3 regions of the Pseudoalteromonas sp. JC3 genome follow, and region 2 is predicted to be linked to each of the others. Evidence: predicted binding sites of a transcription regulator. Region 2 holds the regulator's gene; each other region holds the start of a gene.
What was found. Region 2 encodes FliA, which starts transcription of late flagellar genes. Its sites were predicted from a motif close to CTAAAGNTNNNNNNNNNNNNGCCGATA; they were not measured.
Positions count from the first base shown of each region.

Region 1: the regulator FliA is predicted to act here: its motif matches at 1,833-1,859, upstream of QSH61_RS14915 (DUF3530 family protein).
Region 3: the regulator FliA is predicted to act here: its motif matches at 1,656-1,682, upstream of QSH61_RS17170 (DUF5610 domain-containing protein).

Region 1 is NZ_CP127855.1:3,441,537-3,445,765, reverse strand. It holds gene murU (N-acetylmuramate alpha-1-phosphate uridylyltransferase MurU) at 1-112, shown strand, start outside; gene djlA (co-chaperone DjlA) at 102-947, shown strand; gene QSH61_RS14915 (DUF3530 family protein) at 957-1,802, opposite strand; gene QSH61_RS14910 (polyprenyl-phosphate transporter) at 1,923-2,858, shown strand; gene QSH61_RS14905 (2OG-Fe(II) oxygenase family protein) at 2,896-3,585, opposite strand; gene nhaD (sodium:proton antiporter NhaD) at 3,732-4,229, shown strand, end outside.
Region 2 is NZ_CP127855.1:1,637,027-1,641,255, reverse strand. It holds gene QSH61_RS06725 (chemotaxis protein CheA) at 1-856, opposite strand, end outside; gene QSH61_RS06720 (protein phosphatase CheZ) at 870-1,646, opposite strand; gene cheY (chemotaxis response regulator CheY) at 1,667-2,050, opposite strand; gene QSH61_RS06710 (RNA polymerase sigma factor FliA) at 2,093-2,827, opposite strand; gene QSH61_RS06705 (MinD/ParA family protein) at 2,830-3,690, opposite strand; gene flhF (flagellar biosynthesis GTPase FlhF) at 3,683-4,229, opposite strand, start outside.
Region 3 is NZ_CP127855.1:3,942,705-3,946,933, forward strand. It holds gene murI (glutamate racemase) at 1-436, opposite strand, end outside; gene QSH61_RS17170 (DUF5610 domain-containing protein) at 500-1,627, opposite strand; gene trmA (tRNA (uridine(54)-C5)-methyltransferase TrmA) at 1,792-2,886, shown strand; gene QSH61_RS17180 (2-thiouracil desulfurase family protein) at 2,897-3,355, opposite strand; gene QSH61_RS17185 (thiol:disulfide interchange protein DsbA/DsbL) at 3,404-4,033, opposite strand; gene QSH61_RS17190 (thiol:disulfide interchange protein DsbA/DsbL) at 4,052-4,229, opposite strand, start outside.

The DNA of each region.
Region 1 (4,229 bases), 1.8 Mb from region 2:
TGAGCAGCATAAGGTTTCTACTGAACTGTATTTGGGCGCATGGGACGACATCGGCACGCCAGAGCGACTAAAAATGATCAACGAAAAGTTAGGATATAGCGATGTGGGGTAAATTATTAGGCACAATTTTCGGCTTTTTATTTGGTCGTTGGCTAGGTGCTATTTTAGGTTTTTATCTCGGCCATTTATTTGATAAAAGTTTGCGTCAGGATTTTGATAAAGTCGGTGGCTTTCAAGGTTTCATGAAAGGTGAAGATCTGCATGAGCGCCAAGCCTTGTTCTTTTCCAGCTGTTTTTCTGTGATGGGACATATTGCGAAGTCTAATGGTCGAGTCAGCGAAATCCACATTCAAGCTGCGTCTGCGTTTATGAGCGAAATGGGCTTGCAGGGTGAAGAGCGAAAAGAAGCACAACATGCGTTTACTGCGGGAAAAAGCAGTGACTTTTCGATAAAAGAAGCGGTTACCGATTTTAAAGAAGCTTTTGCCAGACGCTATGACTTGAGGCAGCTGTTTTTAGAGATTCAAATTCAAATGGCATTTTGTGATGGTCATGTGTCTGATGCGGAGAAGGCCTTACTTAAACAGGTGAGCAAGTATTTAGGCTTTGCAGAAACACACTTTTTATTCCTGCTAAAACGCTACCAAGCAGAATTTGAGTTTCGCCGCTCACAGGCGTCGGGGAGATCGCAACATCAACACCAGCAACAGGGCGGCCGTCAACCAGCATCACAAGATAATGGCTTAAACCGTGCTAAAGCCTTGGCTGTACTGGGATTGAGTGAAGAGGCAAATGAACGTGATATCAAAAAAGCTTACCGCAAACTGATGTCGCAGCATCACCCTGACAAATTGGTGTCTCAGGGATTACCTAAGCATATGATGGAAGTGGCAAAGCGTAAAAGCCAAGATATTCAGTCTGCCTATGAATATTTAAAAAAGAGCTAACCTGAAAAGCTATAAGACGCGTAAAAAGCCGAGTAACTCCTTTCTGAGCCTTTGATGTTGGAGTGGATCGGTTTTTTCTCCAAAAAGCTCCCGTTGGCGATAATCTAATTTACTGTTTTTTCTCGCCCAGCGCGCTCTGTCCGGCGTATTGTCGACCACGATAGGATTGTCAAAACTGTAGTAAACATCCAGTAAAGCAGGGCTTATCAGAGAAAGGTTGGATGCTAAGTGCTTTTGCCGCGTTGCATTAGGCAGTTGTGGGCTAACAACGGCAAAGGCATCGATACGTAGATTGGGCAGGGTAGCTAAGTGCTCACCGAATAAACCTGCGCTATTACCAAATGCGACAACCACCAACTTTTCTGTTTGAGTCATGGACAGGGTGTTGTAAAGCACCTCAAAGCGGCTGATCAGGGCCATTTTATATTCGTCGAGATTAGATTCTGAAATGGGTGCAAGCGTTTGCTGAGCCGGTTTTTCAGCATCGGGGAGCGCGATGTCTTGCTCTAGCAGACTCGGTGCATAAGAAAGGTCCGGCGGAGTAAGGGTATAGGTGTCGTAGCCATCATCGCTTAAGCGCTTTGCAAGAAAGCTTATGCCGCTGTTATTGAGCGGTGGAGTTTGCATGTCTGGTAATAAGATCACGATGCCTTCACGAGCAGCTGCCATATATTCTTGATGAAATACATAAAAGCTTTCGTTTTCGCTTTCCAGTTTCATCAGTTGCGATGGCTCGTAGAAGCGATTAGCGTCTTGCTGATAAAGAGAACCAAGTGGTGCTGCGTCAATATGTTCTGCTGCAAAAGTCGTCGCGGGTAAAGCGGTAACAAGTAATAAAAGCGTTCTGATGATCATGGTACAAGCGCGTAAAATATCATAATTGGTTATCGACCAGTTAAGTGAAAGCTTTAGCTGTCGCTATTTTTTAGCGTTTTAAGTTAAACTGCTCGGCAGTGGAAATGAAAGGAGAAATTTGTGCAGTATAAAGATAGCAAACGAGACTATCTCTTTATGTTTTTAAAAGGGGCCGGAATGGGGGCTGCGGATGTTGTCCCTGGCGTTTCTGGCGGTACTATCGCTTTTATTACCGGTATCTATGCACGTTTTTTAAATGCCATCAAAAGTGTGAACTTACAGGCTTTGAGCACATTGCGTCGTGACGGCCTAAAAGCAACGTGGCAGTACATTGATGGTAGCTTTTTACTGGCGGTATTTTCTGGTTTGCTCATCAGTGCAGCGTCTTTGGCGAAGGTGATCACTTATTTATTGGAAGCACACCAAACACTGGTATGGTCATTTTTCTTTGGTCTTATCGTCGCTTCTTTTATTTATGTTGCAAAACAGGTCTCTCATTGGAACGGCCAAAATATTATCGCCTGCGCAGTTGGTGCTGTCGTGGCCTTTGCTATTACTTCCCTTTCACCAGCTGAAGCACAAGCATCTCATTGGATGTTTTTTATCTCAGGTGCTATTGCCATTTGCGCGATGATCTTACCTGGGATCTCAGGGAGCTTTATTCTACTGTTATTGGGTATGTATGGCCATGTACTCAGTGCGGTGAACCAGCTTGAATTTGGCTTAGTGAGTCTATTCTTACTAGGTTGTATTGTGGGGTTAATGTCGTTTTCGCGTCTACTCAGCTGGCTATTGGCGCACTATCAGCAAGTAACGTTTTCGCTACTAGCTGGCTTTTTACTTGGCTCGCTTAATTTATTGTGGCCTTGGAAACAAGTGCTTACGACTTACGTGAATTCCAGTGGTATAGAAAAGCCATTGAGTCAGGCCAATATTTTGCCAGCACAATACAGTACGCTGTATGGTCAAGACCCGAATACGTTGGCATGTATTGCGCTTGCCATTGCAGGCCTTGCGCTGATCTTAACCATTGAAAAGATAAGCGAAAAATATTAATAACATAGACATCTAGAACAATAGATACGTGTTGAGCTTACGTGTCTATTGTTCTAAACCACCCAGTCACAGAAAGTCGCGGCGCTTTTGTAAATGGCGCGACGTAAGTCACAGAATGAATTTTACTTACATCAAAAACCACCAGTGAATTGAACTTAGGTGCATAACTTTTAGTGGGTGTGCCATCACGTTCAAAAAACTGCAGTAGCCCGCCCCAGTCAGGGTGCCAACTTTTGCTTAGGCTAAGTACATAGGCATAAACCCGGCCCTCAGCTTCAACAATATCATTATGTCGCGTTAAATACTGACCACCAATAAATCGTGTTGCTTGGGCAGAGGTACGGATAATGTTCTGTCCAGATATCGCGGAAAAGCAGGACTGTACAGCGCTACTATTGAGGTTATTGTAGAGCTTTTTCAGCGCCTCAGGGCTCGTCGATTCTATGGAGTGGCGGCCATACATAAAACCAACGCCACGTGATGCATAGCTATGTATATCTTCGAGCAAGGCTTGCTGCTCTTGCGGTGTTAAGGCAAGAATATCACTGTCTTTGACTGATTTTGCTGCCCCGTTATGAAAAAGTGCGAGTTGGTAGTCTAGGTTACAGAGGCACTCATGTAGTTGTTGAGCGTTTGTATCGTCTAGAATATTTTCAATCCGTGCAAAGCCTTCGTTGCTCAATTTTTGCTGTAATTCAATTTGTTGTTGCTGCGAAAGTTGAAGCATAAATACCTACTGCTGATGTATGGGCCTGTTTGTAATATTGTAAACAGCCTGCCTTAGACTTCAGTCCAATGCTGATTATTTTTTATCTATGCTAAAGTGAGTTTGGCTGAAATGCCATCCCTCTGCACTCATCGATAGGCAAAAAAATGAAAATCAATGGACTACTGCTATTCTGTTGCGCATGGGTCATATCCGTGATCCCATCACCAGCCTTGGCGGCTCAAGGCACTTTAGATCTTACCAGCTCGACACTCGGCTTGGTTTGTATTGTTGTCTTCGTTTTAGCATACGCACTTGTAATGCTCGAAGAAAAACTCCATATGCGAAAATCAAAGCCAGTGCTCGTGGCGGCAGGCGTCATTTGGCTCATGATTGGGGCGTATTACGTCAATCAGGGGCAACCCGATGTTACCGAGCATGCATTTCGGCACAATTTGTTAGAATTTGCGGAGCTGATGTTGTTCTTGCTGGTTGCGATGACTTATATCAACGCACTAGAGGAACGCCGCCTTTTTGATGCGCTACGAGCGTGGATGATCCAAAAGGGTTTTAGCTATAAGAATCTCTTTTGGATTACTGGGTTTTTATCCTTTTTTATCTCTCCAATTGCAGATAACCTAACCACAGCCTTACTGATGTGTGCT
Region 2 (4,229 bases):
TGCCTTTACCATGAAGTTCGTCAAGCAAAGCCTCAAACTCATCATCGGTAATTTCTTCATCTCCAGAGGGCACACTCGCAGCGCCTGATGACGTTGCTTTAGCCGCAGGCTCACTGGCTTGAGAAGTAGCCGCATCTTCTGCATTTGGTGCTCCACCAAATTTCCCAACCCCATGGAGTTCATCTAAGAGATTATCGAACTCGTCATCGGTGATATCGCCGTCATCTGCAGTTGACACCGTTTCAGGTTTAGCCGCCGGTGCGACAGCAGGCGCATTACCAGAGCCGTGTAACTCATCTAATAGATTTTCAAATTCTTCTTCTGTTATCTCATCAATGCTAGAGCCGCTATCATCGCCTGAATCTGCGTCCGCATCGAATAGAATATCATCCGCACTTAAATCTGGTACAACAGATTCTGGCTCTGAAACAGGTTCCTCAATCACTTCACTGACTTCGTCTTCAGATGCAGGTTGGCTGAGTTTATGGAGGGTTTCAAGCAACACAGGATCGGCAGCTTCGGGTTCCTCTCGGTTTTGAATACAAGCGAACATTTCGTTGATCGTATCCAAAGATTGCAAAATAACATCCATTAATTCTGACGTTACTTTTCGCTGCCCTTGTCTTAGTACATCAAACACGTTCTCTGCACCGTGACAGGCATCAACCAGTTCGGTCATACCGAGGAAGCCTGCTCCACCTTTAACAGTATGGAAGCCACGGAAAATCGCATTGAGAAGTTCTTTATCTTCGGGATTATTTTCTAGTTCAACAAGCTGTTCAGATAACAGTTCTAATATTTCGCCTGCTTCAACAAGAAAGTCCTGCAAGATATCTTCATCGACTTCAAAGCTCATACACACTCTCCAACTAGAAGCCTAAACTAGATAGCAAGTCATCGACTTCGTCTTGACCAGAAACCACGTCATCTCGCGATTCAGCGTCAATAATTGGACCTTCAGGTCCAGACAATTCATCACTGATAGTCTCAGTTGTTTTTATTTCGTTTTCATTCGCATTTTCTGCAACTGCAGGCGCTTCATCCGAAGTACCAAACACAGTTAGAAGGTGAATGAGACTATCTTCTACTTCTCTCACAAGCTCAATGACTCGACGGATGACCTGCCCAGTCAAATCCTGATAGTCTTGCGCCATCAGCACATTAGTCATTAAGCCTTGTAATTCGTCTGTACGTGTCTTTGAAGTCTGCATAAAGCTGTCGAGATCATGACACAGAGATTTAAACTCACCGAGTTGAATATCTCTGCTCATCAACCGATCCCAAGTAGGCTTTATTTGTGCTAACTCATCCGCAAGATTCTGCGCAAGAGGTAAGCTTTCTTCGACCGCGTCCATCGTTTTATTAGCAGCGCTTTCTGTCATTTCCATAACATAATTAAGACGCTGCTTGGCGTCAGGTATAGCCTCTGTCGTGAGATCTGAGAGTCGAGTATCCAGCTCAAAGTTCTTCAAGGACTCGTGTAATTGGCGAGTTAGCTTTCCAACTTCTGCAAATAACTCCGATTGCTCTTTGTTAGCAGCTTCTAAAATCAGCTGGTCAGCTTTTTCTTGTTCACCTTGCTCTAGTAGCTCAACAAGTTGCTTGGCTTGTTCAAGTGTAATTTGCGGCGCAGCATTTACAGACATAGGCCATATCCCCTTGCTGTTTAGCCTAGTCGCTCAAATACTTTTTCAAGCTTAGTCTTGAGCGTACCTGCAGTAAACGGTTTAACAATATATCCGTTCACCCCAGCTTGCGCTGCTGCAACAATTTGTTCTTTTTTCGCTTCTGCGGTAACCATCAACACTGGAATGTGCTTAAGCTTTTCATCTGCGCGTATTGCACGAAGCAGATCAATACCTTGCATGCCCGGCATGTTCCAATCAGTTACTACAAAGTCAAACTCCTGATTTTGTAGCATCGGAAGTGCTGTACTACCATCATCAGCTTCTTGAACATTGGTAAAGCCTAAATCTCTTAATAGGTTTTTGATTATTCTTCTCATAGTAGAGAAATCATCAACCACGAGAATCTTCATGTTCTTATCCAAAACTTCCTCCAGTGAGGTTCGAACCCAACTATTTTATGTACTCTAATTTATCCAGTCATTGATTTTAGCTTTGAGCTTTATCATTGCCTGACCGTGAATTTGGCTTACTCGAGATTCACTGACATCAAGGATGGCACCAATCTCTTTCAAATTCATTTCGTCGTTATAGTAAAGTGACAACACCAGAGCATCCCTTTCGGGTAGTGCTTTGATAGCATTTACTAAAGACTCGTTAAAACGTTCATTTTTAACGTTATTAAACGGTTTGTCTAGCGCAAAATCGCTGTTTGCTGGGGTTATCACATCTTCATCAACCCCTAGATCCTCAATGCCGATGACTTTACTTGCATTTACATCATGTAAAATATGATGGTACTCATCTAAAGATATATCAAGTTTTTCAGCGATTTCAGTGTCTTTTGGTTCGCGGCCAAGGAGAGATTCGAGCTCAGATATCGCTTCGGCTACCATTCTGCTGTTTTTATGTACGGACCGAGGGGCCCAATCTCCGCGACGGATTTCATCTAGCATTGCACCTCGGATGCGTATCCCCGCAAAGGTCTCGAAACTAGCGCCTTTAGTAGCATCGAAATTTTTAGATGCTTCAATCAATCCAATCATACCTGATTGAATTAGATCGTCGAGCTGCACACTTGCCGGAAGCCGAGCGATCAGGTGACATGCCACTTTTTTGACAAGTGGAGCATGTCTCTCGACCACTTTATGGATATGGTCAGAAGTTTGATATCCCGCAGCTCTGTTGACCGGAGAAGCCATAATCACCCGTTTACAAGTTGTTCAATGAAAAATTCTAGATGACCGGAAGGTTGATGAGGAATTGGCCATTTAACTGCCTTGGCAGCAAGTCCTTTAATTGCAACTGCTGCTGGAGAGCTCGGAAATAAATCCACGATTGCTCTTTGTCTACGAGAGGACTTACGCATGTTTTCGTCAAATGGTACTGTGGCCACTAATTCCAATGCTACATCAAGAAAACGGTCTGTAACTTTTGAAAGTTTAGCAAATAATTCTTGCCCTTCACGCATACTGCGGACCATATTGGCAACTATTTTAAAACGATAAACGCCATGCTCTCTGCTTAAAACTTTGATCAACGCATAAGCATCCGTAATAGAAGTCGGTTCATCACACACAACAACCATCACATCTTGTGCAGCTCGAGAGAAGCTCAGAACCATATCTGAGATACCAGCTGCGGTATCAACAATTAAAACATCAAATTGAGTGTTAAGCTCGCTAAATGCGCGAATAAGTCCAGCATGCTCTGCGGGAGTCAACTCCACCATGCTTTGAGAACCCGAAGTAGCTGGCACAATTTTGATACCAGCGGGACCTTCTACGAGAATCTCATCTAGTTCACATTCACCCGACAACACATGTGAAAGGTTCTTTTCTACTCGGAGCCCTAACATCACATCACAGTTTGCCAAGCCCAAGTCCGCATCTAAAACGAGAACTCGCTGTCCTTGTTGGCCCATAGCGATGGCAGTATTGAGCGAGACATTGGTTTTACCCACCCCACCTTTACCACCGGTCACGGCTATTACTTTTACACCCTGGTTGCTATTTTGACTCATTCTACGCAGGCCACTTGCTTGATCTAAAACTGTGTTAATCATACATTCCTACTGACTCTGACGCTACAGGTACACGTCGAGAGTGCTGTGCTTTTATTCTTTTTAAATACAATTGCTCAGCCTTTTTTACTAGCTTTTGAGCATTTGCTACGCGAATGTCTTCTGGCACTCGCTGACCGTTGGTAAGATACCCTATTGGCAAGCGATTTTGAATCGCTATGCTAATTATCTCACCCAAACTTAGACTTTCATCAAGTTTTGTGAAAATACAGCCACTTAAATTTACTTTTTTGAAGTGTCTTACTGTTTCTTGTAACACATTCATCTGTGCTGTCGCACTCAACACTAAATAGCTACGAATATCTACTCTCGCGCTACGCATAAGTGTATTTAACTGTTCAGTTAAGCGCAAATCTCTTTGACTCATTCCCGCCGTATCTATTAATACTAGACGCTTATTGCGTAAATGATAAAGCACTTCTGCAAGTTCATTTGCATCTTTAACTTGTTTAACCGGACAACCGATGATTCTACCATAGGTAGCTAGTTGCTCGTAAGCGCCGATTCTATAGGTATCGGTG
Region 3 (4,229 bases), 2.0 Mb from region 2:
GCTCCGTTGAATGCAAAGTTTCAACTTTACAACCTGAGGTAAAATCCATGATGAGCTTATGTGTATAAGCATTATTTGACGTTGCCGGTGTTGCCAATAGTGCGATGTGCTTGGTCTTTGAACTAGACGCAGCAGGCTTAACAGCAGGAACAACACCTATAATTGGAATCTGGGTATGTTTTCTGGCTTCTTCCAACGCGTATGTTGAAGCGGTATTACATGCAATAACGATAAGATCAACATTGCCCAAGTATTGCTGTTGCCAACGAATAAGTCCCTTGATACGTGATTTGATTAGCTCTTGAGGCTGAAGGCCATATGGGAGAAAAGCGTTGTCCATAACATAACTAAATGAAACCCCCTGCAAACATGCCTTTAAGTGCGACAGCACACTGGTGCCACCGATCCCCGAATCGAAAACCAAAATATGCGACAAACTTCATACCTCAAATCAATGAAGTATGAAGTTTGCCATGAGTCCTCGCGAAAATAAACTGGCTTAGCTTGTTTGTTTTTGCTCAACTTGCTCTTTATTTAGTTCATTCAGTTTACTAAAAAAGCTACTAGCATAATCCAAAAATTCATTTAGTCTCGACTGACCTTCATTCATCCAAGCAAGCAGGTTTGGCAACTCATTATCGGCATTGAGTCCCTTAGCTTGCTCTTGCACATCTGCTAACTGCTTATTCAGTGGCATAAATGCCTTCTCTAAGTCTTTCATTGGATTGCCTTGCTGATATTGAGCAATCGCAGCAGATGTTTTACTTTGTCTTAAATCCATCGTGAAATTAGTGATCTGATCTGAGTTTAAGCTAAGCGACTTTGCCAAATCGAAAGCTTCATCGTATTCACCACCGAAAAAAGAATCACTGACATTACGGATATCTTCCATCATATCGTTAATTGCCTGCTGCTCCTCTTCGTTCAGCTCACCATTTACCTTAATTGAGAAACTGACTTCGTGAGAGGACTTAGTGCCATATGCCATGCCATAATCATTACCTTTTTGCGCAACACTCGCAGCGGCTCCCTGAGCATACGCATCGGAGAATGAAATAACGACTTCATCCCCTTCAGCTGTAGTAAATGCATATTCAGCCTGATTAGAAAGACTCGCAAACTGTGCGGCACTGATCGCTAATGCCTTTGACGACTTTTCTTCAAATAATTCTTTTTCAAAATCATCTAAACCTTTAAAAATCCCTTCTCGTGATTTTTCAATACCATCTTCGATGTCGGAATTGAAAGCGCCCATGCCTTTTAACTCTTCGCTGGCTTCATCAATACCCTGCAGCACGCCCTTACGTGCCCCATCTAGCATGGATTTCAATTCGTCATCATTTTTGCCGTCGACTTTGGCTTTCTTCACTGCACCCTGAACAAAATCGAGTACATTTTTGACAATAGATTCAAAATCAAATAGTGGCTTGTCTTTTTTATCTTGTGTCGGCTTCTCAATCCCCAACGCTTCTGCAAGCTTATCATCAAGAATTTTAGCTGCTAGCTTAGATTTATTCCCCGCATAGCTGTCCGAATTAATTTGGATATTTGGTCCTATCCCTTTGCTCTTTCCAGGCTTATGCTGCATCGCTGGATTGAGCAACTGATTTAATTGCCCGATTTTCATGGTATGCCCTCCAATATATTAGTTAGATTATCGGCATATTTGCGCAAAGCTAAAGTATAATGATTAAAAAAACAGCAAACCAGACGCATCAGTGATGCTAGACTGGACAAATTAGCAACGCTCCCTAAAATAGCGCCTCTTAATTCAACATAGATGGTTTTAGCATGGCAGTAATAAAAATTGATGATTCAGCATACGAGCAACAGTTAGCAGATAAAGCTGAGCGTATCACAACACAATTTGCACAGTTTGATGCACCTGCACTTGAAGTGTATGAATCTGCAACTCGCCATTACCGCCAGCGCTGTGAATTTAGAGTATGGCATGAGGGTGAAGATCTGTTTCACATCATGTTTGACCAGCAAACAAAAGAAAAGATCCGTGTTGATAGCTTTGATCCTGGTGCGCCGCTTGTCAATGAAATGATGCAGGTGATGATACATCAGCTGAAAGGCAACGAAATATTGCGTCGTAAACTGTTTCAGATCGACTACCTCACGACACTGAGTGGTGAAGTACTGATCAGCTTGCTTTATCACAAGCAGTTAGATGAAGCGTGGCAAACCGCGATGCAGACATTGAGAGCCGAGTTGCAACAAACCTATAAAGTTGATTTTATCGGTCGTGCTAGAAAACAAAAGGTTGTGTTTGGCAACGACTATGTAACTGAAAAACTAAGCGTTAACGGTAAAGAGTATATTTATCAGCAGGTTGAGAACAGCTTTACGCAACCGAATGCGGAAGTGAATCAGAAAATGCTAGCTTGGGCGCAGTCCATCAGTGAACCGCTAAGCAACGATCTACTTGAGCTTTATTGTGGTAACGGTAACTTTTCAATTGCGTTGGCTGGTTCATTCAATAAAGTGCTGGCTACGGAGATCTCTAAATCATCAGTAAAGTCTGCACAATTTAATATTGCAGCAAACAAAGTCGATAACTTAGATATTATTCGCATGTCGAGTGAAGAGTTTACACAAGCCATGAAAGGGCAGAAGTTTTCTCGATTAGATGGTATTGATTTACAGTCCTATGATTGCCAAACGATTCTTGTCGACCCGCCTCGTGCTGGTATGGATGAATTAACCTGTCGCTTAGTCAGCAACTACGACAACATTATTTATATCTCATGTAATCCAGACACATTAGAGCGTGATTTAGCCTTGTTATGTGAAACACATAAAATCGCACGCATGGCAATTTTCGATCAGTTCCCTTATACCCATCATATTGAATCTGGCGTTTACTTAGTGAGAAAGTGATCTCTAACGATTAACGACTGGCTGCCATCGCTGTGATAAGTGCTGGCAGTTGAGTTTCGCTAAAGACTTGAATACCGGATTGCTGTAATAAAGACGCCGTTAGCCCCTGCCCTACTATTTTTTTACCTGTATGACTACCATCGTAAATCAGATTGCTGCCGCAAGACGGACTGGACTCTTTTAACAACGCAAACTTTATATCGTGCTGAAGACAAGCCGCTAGCGCTTTTTTAGCACCGAGTTCAAACGCGGTGGTAAAATCATCCCCTTGTTTACTCAAAACTTTACCATCTGCTATTTCAGCCGATGGGCGAGGTGTTGGTAAACCACCAGATACTTCGGGGCACAGCGGTAAGACCCAATTTTTTTGCCGCCAATACTGCAAGGTATTATCTTGAAGGCTTTGTGAAGAGGCGTCATACCTCACCGGATAACCTAATAAACAGCTAGAAACTAAAATTTTAAACATAAAAAAGCCCCGCAATAATTGCAGGGCTAGTCTAATACAAATTAGATTTTATTTCTTTGCTAAATAATTCACCAAAGCAGCAATTTGCTCAGGCTTAGTCGTACCAGATTCACGAAGTAATAGCTTGTATTTACCGTTCACCACGAACATTGGTACCCCTGTTAGCGCGCCTTTATCAGAAAGTGTCTTCTGCATTCGTTGCATTTTTGAAGCTTTAGTACGAACAGAGAAACTGGCATAAAGTTTATCAAACTTCTCTTCTTCAACACCTTGTGCAATAAAGATATCTTTTACATCAGCAAGTTCATTGATTTTTGCGCGCTTGCCATGGATATGATTAAACATGGCTGCAACTATCTTGTCTTTTTGTGGCAGCACTTCAGCAGTTGCAAGTGCTTGTGCCAACACCTGTTGGATCTCAGGCTCTCTTGGACCAACAAAATCTATATGGCTCTTTTTAAACTTAACGCCCTCGTCCAGCTTTGGTTTAACGTCAACGATTAAATTTTCCATTGCGTTACAGGCTGGACAATAAAAAGAAAAATACTCCATTACCTCAGGCTTTTTCGTGCCACGCTCGGCAATAACTTCATAATGCACACCTTCTTCAAATGGCGCAGCCTGAGCAAGAAGAGGAAGCATTAGTGCAACCGCTAAGCCTTTTAATACTTTCAACATACTAACTTTCTCCAGTCCTTATTTTTTTAATAGATATGCGATCAATTCATCAAGCTGCTCTTGGCTCTTGATACCTTTCATTTCGATTCTGTATTTGTCATTTACGATAAAAGTTGGAACGCCTGTTAGTGCACCCGCGTCAGAAAACTTATTTTGTGCTTTAAGCATGTTATTTTCAGCACTCACGACAGGCATA